3 regions of the Streptomyces sp. GS7 genome follow, and region 1 is predicted to be linked to each of the others. Evidence: riboswitches for the same ligand, from Rfam matches in the RefSeq annotation. Region 1 holds a riboswitch; each other region holds the start of a gene.
The links. A riboswitch is a leader RNA that binds a small molecule or an ion and turns the genes downstream of it on or off. The one in region 1 is predicted to bind cyclic di-AMP.

Region 2: it holds a riboswitch for cyclic di-AMP, as region 1 does, so the genes downstream of both, GR130_RS30545 (M23 family metallopeptidase) here and GR130_RS01445 (M23 family metallopeptidase) in region 1, are expected to answer to the same signal.
Region 3: it holds a riboswitch for cyclic di-AMP, as region 1 does, so the genes downstream of both, GR130_RS35345 (C40 family peptidase) here and GR130_RS01445 (M23 family metallopeptidase) in region 1, are expected to answer to the same signal.

Annotation. Positions count from the first base shown of each region.
Region 1 covers NZ_CP047146.1:317,321-321,524, forward strand. Annotated here, with positions in the region: gene GR130_RS01435 (PP2C family protein-serine/threonine phosphatase) at 1-534, shown strand, start outside; gene GR130_RS01440 (DUF2332 domain-containing protein) at 654-1,859, opposite strand; cyclic di-AMP (ydaO/yuaA leader) riboswitch at 2,309-2,453, shown strand; gene GR130_RS01445 (M23 family metallopeptidase) at 2,465-3,721, shown strand; gene GR130_RS01450 (aldo/keto reductase) at 3,924-4,204, shown strand, end outside.
Region 2 covers NZ_CP047146.1:7,031,115-7,035,318, reverse strand. Annotated here, with positions in the region: gene GR130_RS30550 (M16 family metallopeptidase) at 1-1,321, shown strand, start outside; cyclic di-AMP (ydaO/yuaA leader) riboswitch at 1,679-1,835, shown strand; gene GR130_RS30545 (M23 family metallopeptidase) at 1,848-2,627, shown strand; gene GR130_RS30540 (GntR family transcriptional regulator) at 2,904-3,593, shown strand; gene GR130_RS30535 (HPr family phosphocarrier protein) at 4,007-4,204, opposite strand, start outside.
Region 3 covers NZ_CP047146.1:8,147,449-8,151,652, reverse strand. Annotated here, with positions in the region: gene GR130_RS35355 (C40 family peptidase) at 1-35, opposite strand, end outside; gene GR130_RS35350 (hypothetical protein) at 382-735, shown strand; gene GR130_RS35345 (C40 family peptidase) at 901-2,025, opposite strand; cyclic di-AMP (ydaO/yuaA leader) riboswitch at 2,034-2,203, opposite strand; gene pcrA (DNA helicase PcrA) at 2,553-4,204, shown strand, end outside.

The DNA.
Region 1 (4,204 bases):
ATCGGTGCCTTCCGGGAGGCGGCGGAGCAGGAGGCCACGCTGGAGGCGGTGGCCGGCCGGCTGGAACGCGCGCTCAAACGGGAAGGCGGGCGGCGCGAGGGGCCCGACCGGCTCGAGGGCTTCACCACCGCCGTACTGGCGGAGGTCCCCGCCGGGGACCGGTCCGTGGTGCGCGTCCTGAACCGCGGCCACCCGGCCCCTCTGCTGCTCACCCCCGACGGCGGGCTGCGGGAGCTGATGCCCAGCTCGCCCGCGCTGCCGCTGGGGCTGAGCGATGTGGCCGGCTGGCCGGACCGGTCGGACGAGACGTTTCTTCCGGCCGGGGCGCTGCTGCTCCTGTTCACCGACGGGGTGACCGAGGCCCGGGACCTGCTGGGCCGGTTCTACGACCCGGGCGGCCGGTTGCGCGGCCGGCGCTTCGCCGGGACCGACGACCTCCTGGAGCTGCTGCTCGACGATGTCGCCCGGCACTCGGGCGGGGCGCCGGCGGACGACATGGCGCTCCTGGCGGTGCAGCGGCCCCTGGAGGGGTAACGGTCCCTGGGGAACGGCCCCCTGGAGGGACGAGGGATGGGGGCAGCCGCCGCGCGTCTCACGGCCTCCCGGGTCACCGGAGCCAGTCCTCCGGGGTCACAGGGGCCAGTCCTCCCGGGTCACCGGAGCCAGTGCAGGCTCCGGCCCTGTGGTCCGGTGAGGGCCACCGGGCGCTCGTCCAGCGCGAGCGTCAGCAGCGCCGAGTCCTCCGGGCCGAGGGACGCGTGCTCCGGCGCGGCGATCCAGGGCAGCACGCTGTGGTGCTCCTGGGAGATCCAGTGCCCGCCGCCGTCCCGGTCGGCGAGCAGCGACCGCACGCGCCGGGCGAACTCCTCGCGCCGGGCGGGCGGAAGACCGGCCAGTACGGCGCTGTGGAAGACGACGAGCGTGGCCTCCGGCGGCGCCTCGGCGGCCAGCGCGGGCAGTTCGCCGACCAGGTCGCCGCGCACGATACGGGGGCGCGGCGCCGGCCGTACCGCCTCGACGGCCGCCGACAGCCGCGCCATGCGGTCCGCGTCCTGTGGCCATACGAGGGCCCGCAGCCAGCGGAGGTCGTCCGGCTCGCCGACCGGGTCGAGGGGGTTCGGGTCGATACCGGCGCGCCAGACGATGTCGGGGAGCGCGCCGGGCGGGACCGTACCGCCGCTCGCGGCGCCCGCCGCCCCGCTCGTACGGCAGGTGAAGGTCACGGGGCTGTCCGGGGCGCCGGCCTCCTCGTACGGCGTCCCGTAGGGGCCTGCGGCGTCCGGTCCTGCACCGGCACCGGGACCGGCACCGGAACGGGCACCGGGACCCGGGTTGGAGTCGGAACCGCCCGCCTCCTGCCCGGTACGGCAGTAGCGGTACCGGTACCGGTATCGGTCCGGATGCAGACACAACCCGGCCGATGCGCCGATCTCCAGGAGGGCCAGCGGCTGCGGCAGGCGGGCGAGCAGCGGCAGCAGGGTGGCGCAGTGGGCCGGTTCGCCGGTCCGGGGCGCGCGGCGCATGATCACCGCGCGGACCTCGTCCCAGTGCCGGACCGTCCACTCGCGCCAGCGCCCGTAGGCCGTCTCGTCACGCGGGCCCAACTCCGCGTGCGGGCCGTCGAGATAGCGCACGGCGGCGAGCAGCAGCTCTGGGTGCCGGCGGTCGCCGGCGGGCAGCGAACCCGAGAGCAGGCCGCAGAATTCGGGGTCCCGGCTGATCCGTGCGGTCAACTCCTCGTGTGGGGCGGAACGTCCCCGGGCCTGTTGCCGGGAGAACTCCCGGTGCCGATTCGCCACTGCCTGAGCGCTGTTGACGGTGTTCCCGGCGTTCCCGGTGTTCACGACGTTGACGACCATGATCCGACCGTACTGCTCTCACGCTCCGTGACCGCGGGGCATCCCTCCGCATAACAACTGACACACCATCACCGCAAGATCACCCGGCGCGGCGCCGGCCACTCGCCCGGTCTGCGCCCGCGCCGGCGGCCAAAATCCCATGCCACAGCTCGTACGGGGAGTGGGCAAAACCCGTGCGGATTCGCGGGAACGCTTGGTATTCCGCCGCCGTCTCTATTACTGTCCGATAACGGAGCGCGGTCGTCCCAGCCGTCGCCAATGGCGGCACCGCGCGCCGACGCCGAATCCCGAATGCGTTGTTCCCGCACGTCCAGGACCACTCCGCACCACTCCGAACTGCTCGCTCGCACCCGTCCTACAGAGCCGTACAGAGCCGTGAAGAGCCGTGCGGAATTGCCCAGAACCGCACCGGGTCGCCCGACGGGGCGCACCCGAATCCGCCGTATCTGCCTGGAATTGCGCAGCACCGCGCCAAGGGAACCGGGGAACCACCACCTTGGGGTGAATCGGACGCCTCTCGCCAGGGGGCGCCCGTAGGAGACCTTCCTGCTCCGAACCCGTCAGCTAACCCGGTAGGCGAGAAGGAAGGAAAGGAGTGCGCCCCCGTGGCGTCCAACAGGCCCGCCCCACACGCCCCGTCCGCCTACGACCTCGCCGGTCCGGGTCGCCGCGACGGCGTCCTCGGCTTCGACGTCCCCGCCGCTGATCTCCCCGACCCGGGCGAGGGGCGAGACACCTGCGAAAGCCCCGCCGACACCACGGGATTCGCCGGCGCCCCGGGATTCGCCGCCGCCCACGACGGCGCGTCCGTCGAGGACGATGGCCCCTGGGAGGAGTGGAACCCCACCGAGGAGTCCGTCCGCCCGGTCCGCGGCAAGCACCGGGTGGCCAAGCAGCGCAGCGGCGGACTCGCCCGCGGCGGTACGGTCCTGGGCGTCGGCGTCATCGCGGCGGTCGGTGCCGGCGGGATGGCCACGGCCGAGGACCGGCCGCCGGTGCCGATATCGATGCCCGACCTCGGCGGGATGGCCGACGACCTCGCAGGCAAGCTCCCGGACGCCGCCTCGCTGCCCGGCATCGGCTCGCTCCTCTCCGACGGCGGGGGCACCGCGACGGCATCGGCCGCCGGTACGGACGCCCCGTCCGCCGCCGGAGCGGACTCCACGCCCGCGTCCGCCGGCACCTCCCGCCCCCTCTCCCAGGCGGGGGTGACGCACCACGAAGCCGGTCAGGGCACGGGCGCGGCCGAGGCGCTGCGCAGCCGGATCCTCCAGCAGGCCGATGCCCAGCAGGGCGCTGCGGACCGGGAAGCGCGTGAGACCGCGGAACACTCGGCGATCCAGGAGGCTGCGAAGGACGCGACCGTGCACCAGAAGACGGCCGAGCAGGCCGCTGCCGCCGAAAAGGAGGCGGCGGCGGAGGCCAAGCGTCAGGCGGCGGAGGCCGCCCGCCTCGCCGAACTGGCGAAGAGCTATGTCGTCCCGGTCTCCTCGTACACCCTCACCGCGAGCTTCGGGCAGGCCGGCGACCACTGGGCGGCGAACCACACCGGCCAGGACTTCGCGGCGCCAACGGGCTCACTGGTCAAGGCGGTTCACTCCGGCACCATCACCAAGGCGGGCTGGGCCGGTCCGTACGGCTACCGCATCGTCCTCACCCTCGACGACGGCACGGAACTCTGGTTCTGCCATCTGTCCTCCATGGTGAAGACCTCCGGCAAGGTCACCACGGGAGACGTGATCGCCCGCGTCGGCGCCACCGGCAACGTCACCGGCCCGCACCTCCACCTGGAGGTGCGCCCGGACGCCGGCGATCCGATAGACCCGATGCCGTGGCTGCGCGACCACGGGGTCGGCGTCTGACGTATGGGGCACGTCCCCCCCCGTGGAATGCGTACGGGCGCACGCCCCCACGGGATGCGCGCAACGACGCGTTGCAGGGCGGCAGGGCGGCAGGGCGGCGAACGACTCCCGCCCGCCGACGGAGTGACTCCCTCTCCGCCAACGGAGTAACTCCCCGCCCGCCGACGGAATATCTCCCCGTCCGCCGGCGCTGAAGCGACGCATGACGACCCACACCACCAAGACCATCGGCTCGCTGTCCGTCTCCCCGCTCTGCCTCGGGGGCAACGTCTTCGGCTGGACCGCCGACGAGGCGGAGTCCTTCCGGGTGCTCGACGCCTACGTGGCCGGCGGGGGGAACTTCATCGATACCGCCGACGCGTACTCGATGTGGGTGCCCGGCCACCGGGGCGGCGAGTCCGAGACCGTCATCGGCAACTGGCTGGCGGCCCGCGGCAACCGCGACCAGGTCGTCATCGCCACCAAGGTGGGTGCCCGACCGGA
Region 2 (4,204 bases), 6.7 Mb from region 1:
GCGCAGCCAACTGCCCAACGGCCTCACCCTCCTGACCAGCCACCGCCCCGGCCAGCAGGTCGTCGCCGTCGAGATCAACCTCGTCGCCCCCCTGGACGCCGAGCCCGAGGGCCTGGACGGCGTCGCCACGATCATGGCGCGCGCCCTGTCGGAGGGCACCGACAAGCACACCGCCGAGGAGTTCGCGGCCGAGCTGGAGCGCTGCGGCGCCACTTTGGACGCGCACGCCGACCACCCCGGCGTTCGGGTCTCCCTGGAGGTTCCGGCCTCCCGGCTGCCGCGTGCGCTCGCCCTGCTCGCCGACGCGCTGCGCGCCCCCGCCTTCCCGGACAGCGAGATCGAGCGGCTCGTCCGCAACCGCCTCGACGAGATCCCGCACGAGCTCGCCAACCCGGCGCGGCGCGCCGCGATGGCGCTGTCCAAGGAGCTGTTCCCGGCCACCGCCCGGATGTCCCGGCCCCGCCAGGGCACCGAGGAGACCGTGGCGCGCGTCGACGCCGGGGCCGTCCGAGCCTTCTACGACGCGCATGTGCGGCCCGCCACGAGCACCGCCGTCATCGTCGGCGACTTCACCGGCGTCGACCTGGACGCGGCCCTCGCCGACACCCTGGGCGCCTGGACCGGATCCACCGCCGAGCCGCTGAAGCCCGCGCCGATCGTCGCCGACGACAGCGGCCGGGTGGTGATCGTGGACCGACCCGGCGCCGTTCAGACGCAGCTGCTCATCGGCCGGACCGGACCCGACCGGCACGACCGGGTGTGGCCCGCGCAGGTGCTCGGCACGTACTGCCTGGGCGGCACGCTCACCTCCCGACTGGACCGTGTGCTGCGGGAGGAGAAGGGCTACACCTACGGGGTGCGCGCCTTCGGGCAGGTGCTGCGGTCCTCCGCACCCTCGTCCCCCGAGGGCGCCACGGGTGCCTCGCTGCTGGCCATCAGCGGCTCGGTGGACACCGCCTCCACGGGACCGGCCCTTGAGGACCTGTGGACGGTGCTGCGCACCCTCGCGGCAGAGGGGCTGACCGACGCCGAACGCGATGTCGCGGTGCAGAACCTCGTCGGCGTCGCGCCGCTGAAGTACGAGACCGCGGCGGCCGTCGCCGGCACGCTCGCCGACCAGGTGGAGCAGCACCTCCCGGACGACTTCCAGGCGCAGTTGTACGTCCGCCTCGCGGAGACCGGCACGGTCGAGGCGACCGCGGCGGCCGTCAGCGCGTTCCCGGTGGACCGCCTGGTGACGGTTCTGGTGGGCGACGCGGAGCAGATCGTGGAGCCCGTCAAGGCGCTGGGGATCGGCGAGGTGACGGTCGTCGGCGGCTAGCGTCCGCGGCATGACTGCCCGTCGTGCGACGGCTGGTCACGTGGCGTCAGAGCGGCTCCCGTGGTGGTCACCCGCCACGGGAGCCGTCGCATGTCCGCCGCCGGCCGCAGCGAGCCCGCAGCCCGTTTCCACGTGTCACTGTGCTCTTGCCGGACGGGTACGCCGCGTGTCGCGTCCGTACCGCCGGCCCGCTTCCGCGTTGCGGGTCCGTGCCGCCGATGTCCCGTCCCGCGCTGCTGGTTGCCCTTCCGAGGTGTGGCGTCTCGCACAAACAGCCGATTCTGTTTGCCGATTGAAAGTTGTCCCGTTTAGCGTCGGTCCGGCTGTTCGTCACAAGACCGCCACAACAGTGGCACCGGACAGCCATCGCCGAGTCCCCGTACGGCGCGAGCCAGGGGAGCCGGGGACCCACATGTCCCTTGGGGTGAATCGGGCCTCTCTCCGGAGGAGCCCGTAGGAGACCTTCCTGCTCCGAACCCGTCAGCTAACCCGGTAGGCGAGAGGGAAGGAAAGGACCAGCCAGTACATGGCGTTCACCCGTGCCACCGGGAAGCACCGCCGTGCGAGCCGCACCGCTCGTACGACCCGCAACATCGCCGGCATAGCCACCTTCGCGGTCTCCGGTGTCGTCGCCTCCATGGCGTCGCCCGCGCTGGCCGCCACCGGCGAGGCGGCGCACCACGACACCGGACTCCAGCAGGCCGTCGTCGTGGGTGACGAGCTCGCCGGCCGGATCGAGGCCCAGGCCGACGCGCAGCAGGCGGCAGCCGAGGCCGCCGCCGCGAAGGCGAAGGCCGAGGCCGAGGCCAAGCGGCGCGCCGAGGAGGCCAAGAAGAGGGCCGAGGCGGAGCGGGCGGCCAAGGAGCGCGCCGCCCGCGAGGCCGAGCGCAAGCGCCTCAACACCTTCGTCGCCCCCGTGGACGGCTCCTACGTCTCCACCCCGTACAAGGCGTCGAGCGGCTTGTGGTCCTCGGGCAGTCACACCGGTATCGACTTCCACGCCGCCTACGGGACGTCCGTCCACGCCGTGGGCTCGGGCACCGTCGTGGAGGCCGGCTGGGGCGGTGCGTACGGCAACAACATCGTGATCAAGATGAACGACGGTACGTACACCCAATACGGTCACCTGTCGTCCATCGGCGTCTCCGTCGGCCAGACCGTCACCCCCGGCCAGCAGATCGCCCTCTCCGGCAACACCGGCAACACCACCGGTCCGCACCTCCACTTCGAGGCCCGCACCGGCCCCGAGTACGGCTCGGATATCGACCCCGTCGCCTACCTCCGCTCGCACGGCGTCAACGTCTGACCTTCCCGCCGCATCGCGCGTCCCCCAGGAGCTCCGGCCCGCCCCCCATACGGGCCGGGGCTCCGCGGTATCCGCCGCATCCGGTCGTATTCGCCCTCGCCGTCTCCGCAGGGCCGGGTGTCCGGCCGGTCCACCGGCCACTGGACCTCCGCCGCATCGGCCAAAAAATATCGATAAATTCACGGCATCCGCAGGAAACCTCGTCCTGGTCGAATAGAGTCAGGGAAAGGCGCCGATCGGCGGCGTTTCGAGGGGAATACGGCGGAGGCACGGACGATGCGAGGCCACATTTCCGCGCATGCGGTGTGCACAGCGATTCGCGACGATATCGTCTCCGGCGTGCTCGCGCCGGGAAGCCGGTTGATCGAGGACATTCTCGCCGCGCGTTACGGAGTCTCCAGAGTCCCGGTGCGTGAAGCGCTGCGCACCCTCCAGTCCGAGGGCTTCGTCACCACCCGCCACCACGCGGGCGCCTGCGTCGCCGAACCCACCGAGCAGGAGGCAGCCGACCTCCTGGACATCCGCGCCCTCCTGGAGCCGATGGGCGCCGCCCGCGCGGCCGTCCGCCGCAGCCCCGCCCACCTCAAGGTGCTCCGCGGCCTGGTGCGGCTCGGCCGGGAGCGCGCCCGGCACGGTCACCCCGCGGATCTGCGCCAACTGGACGGCTGGTTCCATGAAACGCTCGCCCAGGCGGCCGGCAGCTCCAGCCTCACGGCGCTGCTCACCCAACTGCGGCGCAAGATCGAGTGGATGTACGTCGTGGAGCCGACGGCCCGGGTCGCCGACGCCTGGGACGAACACGGCGCCGTACTGGACGCGGTGGCGCGGAGCGACGCCGAACGGGCCCGTGCCCTGATGGCGGCCCACATCGAGCGCTCCCTTCCGGTGCACCGGCTGCGGCGCCCCGCCGCGGCGGCCGTGAGCGATTCGAAACGGCCCGTCAACACGGCGCGTGTGCGGAATTAACACGCGGGCCGTATACAAAGAGGTACGGAAAGGCTCTTGCGCGGGCCGCGATGACTCCTGTGCGGGCCGGAATGCGTTTCTGTATTTCCGCGGGGCGTGTCGGGGGATGGGTAGGCGCGTCCGGTATTCCGTCGTTTTTCGCCCGAGATGGTCGCTGATTCTCGCGGGATGTCATTTCCCGTGAGCTGAATTTCCGCGTCGTTCGGTCCGGATATCCGCTTCCCGTATTCGCCGGCGGTTCCGTGATGCGCCAGAGGTCCCGTCATGCCGGCCCTGTGTGCCGAGTGCCGGACCGAGGACAGCGAAACGGCCCCGTCGCGCGACCGTTTCCGGTCGTCGCGGCGGGGCCGCATCGGTGGAAGTCCCGGCGGGCCGGCGGGTGAGAGCGGGTCCGCGGAAGTCTTCGAGTGGCTTCAGACGGTCTCGGGGAGCTCTTCCAGGCCCTCCGTGACCAGCTTGGCCAGGCGGTCGAGCGCGGCCTCGGCGCCCTCGGCGTCAGAGGCGAGCACGATCTCCTCGCCACCCTGGGCGCCCAGGCCGAGCACGGCGAGCATGGAGGCCGCGTTGACGGGGTTGCCATCGGCCTTGGCGATCGTCATGGGGACACCGGA
Region 3 (4,204 bases), 7.8 Mb from region 1:
ACGGCCGGCGGGGCGGCGGTGCGGACTCGGGTCATGCGGTGCGACGCCACGGGGGCCGTCACTTCCTTCCCTCGGGGAACGGACGTGTCAGGGGGGCGACCGTGACGGCGACCGGAGCCGTGACGGCGACCAGGGCCGTCATCGATGAGCCGTGAGCGACGACGGGCGGTGCGCCGGCGGTTGCCTGCGAGAGGACGCTAAGCGCGCACGTCACGGGTGGGCGCCGGGTTGCCCGGCATTGTTCGTTTCCGACTCTTGAGTGTGCGGGGGTGACCGGGGTTCCGGCGCCGGGCGGCCGGGAGCGGCCTGCGGTGACCGATGCGGTGATTGCGGGCGCCCTGCCGGAAAGGCCGTGCTAGGGGGCGGCTACGATCCACCACTATGGACGTAGTAATCAATATCTTCGTCGCCCTGCACATCATCGGTATCGCCGCCCTGCTCGGCGGTTTCCTGACCCAGATGAAGGCGATGGGCGCGGGCACCGCCCGCTTCGTGCCGGGCATGCTGCACGGCGCGCTGACGATGCTGGTCACCGGCGTCGCGCTGGTCGGCCTGAACCAGATGCAGGATCATCCGGTCAACAACATCAAGATCGGCATCAAGATGGCCGTCCTGGTGGTGATCCTGGCGCTGGTCTACGTCAAGCGGGACGAGGAGAAGATCGCCAAGCCGCTCTTCGGCGCGGTCGGCGGGCTCACGATGCTCAACATCTTCATCGCGGTCCTCTGGACCTGAGTCCCTGGACCTGAGCCATCGCGGTCCTCCGGAGCCGAGCCCCGGAGGACCAGCTGAGGCCCCCGCCGCAGAGACGACTCACCGCGCGGTCATCCCGCTCCGTACCCGGAGGCGGAGGATGGCCGCGCGGTGGCGTGTGGGGGGAGGAGGGGGAGTGCGGGCCGGTCAGCTGAGCCGGACGCTTCCGTAGATCGGCATGTAGTAGATCGACTCGACGCGGACGCTGGCGCCCGGGTGCGGGGCGTGGATCATCTGGCCGTTGCCGATGTACATCCCGACGTGGCTGATGTCGCTGAAGAAGAACACCAGGTCACCGGGCTGGAGGTCGCTGGTGGAGACCCGGGTGCCGGCATTGACCTGGTCCCAGGTCGTCCGCGGCAGATCGACTCCGGCGGCCCGGTAAGCGGCCTGCGTCAGGCCCGAGCAGTCGTAGGAGCTCGGTCCGGTGGCGCCCCACACGTACGGCTTGCCTATCTGGGCGCGGGCGAAAGCAAGCGCCTCCGCGGCCTTGCTGGAGGAGCTGCTGCCGGACGAGCCCGAGCCGGTGCTCGAACCGCCGCCGCTGGGCTGCTGGCGCTGCTGCTGGGCCTGCTGGCGCGCCAGTTCCGCGGCCTTGCGCTGGGCCTCCTGCTCCTTCTGGCGCTCCAGTTCCGCCAGCCGCGCCTTCTCCTGGGCGGTCAGCCGGGACAGCAGCTGCCGGGCCTCGGCCAGTTTGGCCTGCACGGACTGCTTGCTCTCCTTGAGGGACTCCTGGGACTGCTGGAGGCTCTCCAGGCTGCGGGTCGCCTCGGCCCGCTGCCGTGCCGCCGACGCGGCCTCCTGCTCGTAGGCGGTGACGGTCTGCTTCTGCCGGCCGGTCAGCCGCTCCATGAGGTGGTTGCGGTCGACGAACTGCTGCGGGTCCTTGGCGAGCATCAGCTGCGCCGTCGGGTTCATGCCGCCCGTCTGGTACTGGGCCGAGGCGAAGGTGCCCAGCTCGCGCCGGGACTGGTTCATCTTCTCCGCGCGCTTGGCGGCCTCGTCGAGCAGGCGGTTCACGGTCCGCTGCTGGCTGTCCGCCTTCTCCTTGGCGGCGTTGTACTTCTGGGTGGCGACCTCCGCCTGCTGGTAGAGGCCGTCGACCTTCTGCTTGACGTCCTCGATGGACGGCTTCGGTGACGTGGGGGCCGCGTTGGCGGTCTGCGAGAGCAGGGTCACCGAGGCGAGGGCGGCGGTGGTGAGCCCGGCGGCCGTGCGGCGGCTGCCGGGCGAGGTGAGTATGTGGGTTCGCGGCTTGCGATGCGACGCCAAGGCCGGCGACTCCTTCCGTGGACCGCCTACCGGGTTAGCTGTCGGGTTCGGGCGGTGGCGCTGACGGAAGGCTTGCCCTACGGTCCGTACGTCCGCCTGGCGACGGCCGTACCGATCGATTCACCCCGGTGGTGCTGGTGGGTCCCCGGCTCCGGGTGCCTGGTGGCAGGGCCGGACTCGGCGGGGGCGGCCCGTGCGGACGCTGTCGTTCGCGGGGAGGGCGGGCTGCCCGAGCGAGACGGTAGCCAACCGGTGTGGCTCCTGTGAAGGCTGATGTTCGATATGCCCGAAACCTTTTCGTGACCTGAACGTGGCTCCGGTTTCCTTGCGGTGGAAGTCGCCTACGGGCGGCCCGTTCCGAGCCAGGGCTGGTACGGTGCACGGTCGCGCCGCGTACGGAAGGAACCGGGGCCGAGCCCCGCACGAGCCCCGCAGGGCCGCCGCCGGGACCTCCGCGCCTCACTTCCCCGCCGCAATCGGCCACTCCGCAACCGCTTGTCAGTGCGGCGGCCTAGACTCGGTGGGCGATGAGCAGCCTCTTTGACGACAGCTTCCTGGCGGACCTCGGGCCCTCGGACGAGGAGCCCCCGCCGCCCCCCGAGGACGAGCACGGCCCGGCCCCGGAGGAGATGCCCGCCGACCTCTTCGGCGGCAGGTTCGACGCGCCCGCGCCCAGGGAGGCGCACTACCGCGACGGCGCCGCCCGCCCGGTCCTCGACGCGGCGGCGCTCCTGGAGGGGCTCAACGACCAGCAGAAGGCGGCCGTGGCGCACACCGGCAGCCCGCTGCTGATCGTCGCCGGCGCCGGTTCCGGCAAGACCCGGGTGCTGACCCACCGCATCGCGCATCTGCTGGCCGAGCGTCACGTCCACCCCGGCCAGATCCTCGCGATCACCTTCACCAACAAGGCAGCCGGCGAGATGAAGGAGCGCGTGGCGGACCTGGTCGGCCCGCGAGCCAACGCCATGTGGGTCTCCACCTTCCACAGCGCCTGCGTCCGGATCCTGCGCCGCGAGTCCAAGAAGCTCGGCTTCACGTCGTCCTTCTCGATCTACGACGCGGCCGACTCCAAGCGCCTGATGGCCCTGGTCTGCCGCGATCTGGATCTGGATCCCAAGCGCTTCCCGCCCAAGTCCTTCAGCGCGAAGATCTCCAACCTCAAGAACGAGCTCATCGACGAGGAGAGCTTCGCGGGGACGGCCGCCGACGGTTTCGAGAAGACCCTGGCCGAGGCGTACGCGATGTACCAGGCGCGGCTCCGCGAGGCCAACGCCCTGGACTTCGACGACATCATCATGACGACGGTCAACCTCCTCCAGGCGTTCCCGGACGTCGCCGAGCACTACCGCCGCCGCTTCCGCCACGTCCTCGTCGACGAGTACCAGGACACCAACCACGCCCAGTACACCCTCGTCCGCGAGCTGGTCGGCCCGGGCACGCCCGAGACGCCCGCCGCCGAGCTGTGCGTGGTCGGCGACGCCGACCAGTCGATCTACGCCTTCCGCGGCGCCACGATCCGCAACATCCTCCAGTTCGAGGAGGACTATCCCGACGCGACCACGATCCTGCTGGAGCAGAACTACCGCTCCTCCCAGACGATCCTCTCGGCCGCCAACGCCGTCATCGAGCGCAACGAGAACCGCCGCCCCAAGAACCTCTGGACGGACGCCGGCGCCGGAGCCAAGATCACCGGCTATGTCGCCGACACCGAGCACGACGAGGCCCAGTTCGTCGCCGACGAGATCGACCGGCTCACCGACGCCGGCGACGCCAAGGCCGGCGACGTCGCGGTCTTCTACCGCACCAACGCCCAGTCCCGGGTCTTCGAGGAGATCTTCATCCGGGTCGGGCTGCCCTACAAGGTCGTCGGCGGCGTGCGCTTCTACGAGCGCAAAGAGGTGCGCGACATCCTCGCCTACCTCCGGGTGCTCGCCAACCCCGAGGACACCGTCCCGCTGCGCCGGATCCTCAACGTCCCCAAGCGCGGCATCGGCGAGCGCGCCGAGGCCATGATCGACGCCCTCTCCGCGCGCGAGAAGATCACCTTCCCGCAGGCGCTGCGCCGCGTCGACGAGGCGTACGGGATGGCCGCCCGCTCCGCCAACGCCGTCAAGCGGTTCAACGTCCTGATGGAGGAGCTGCGCACGATCGTGGAGTCCGGGGCCGGCCCCGCCACGAT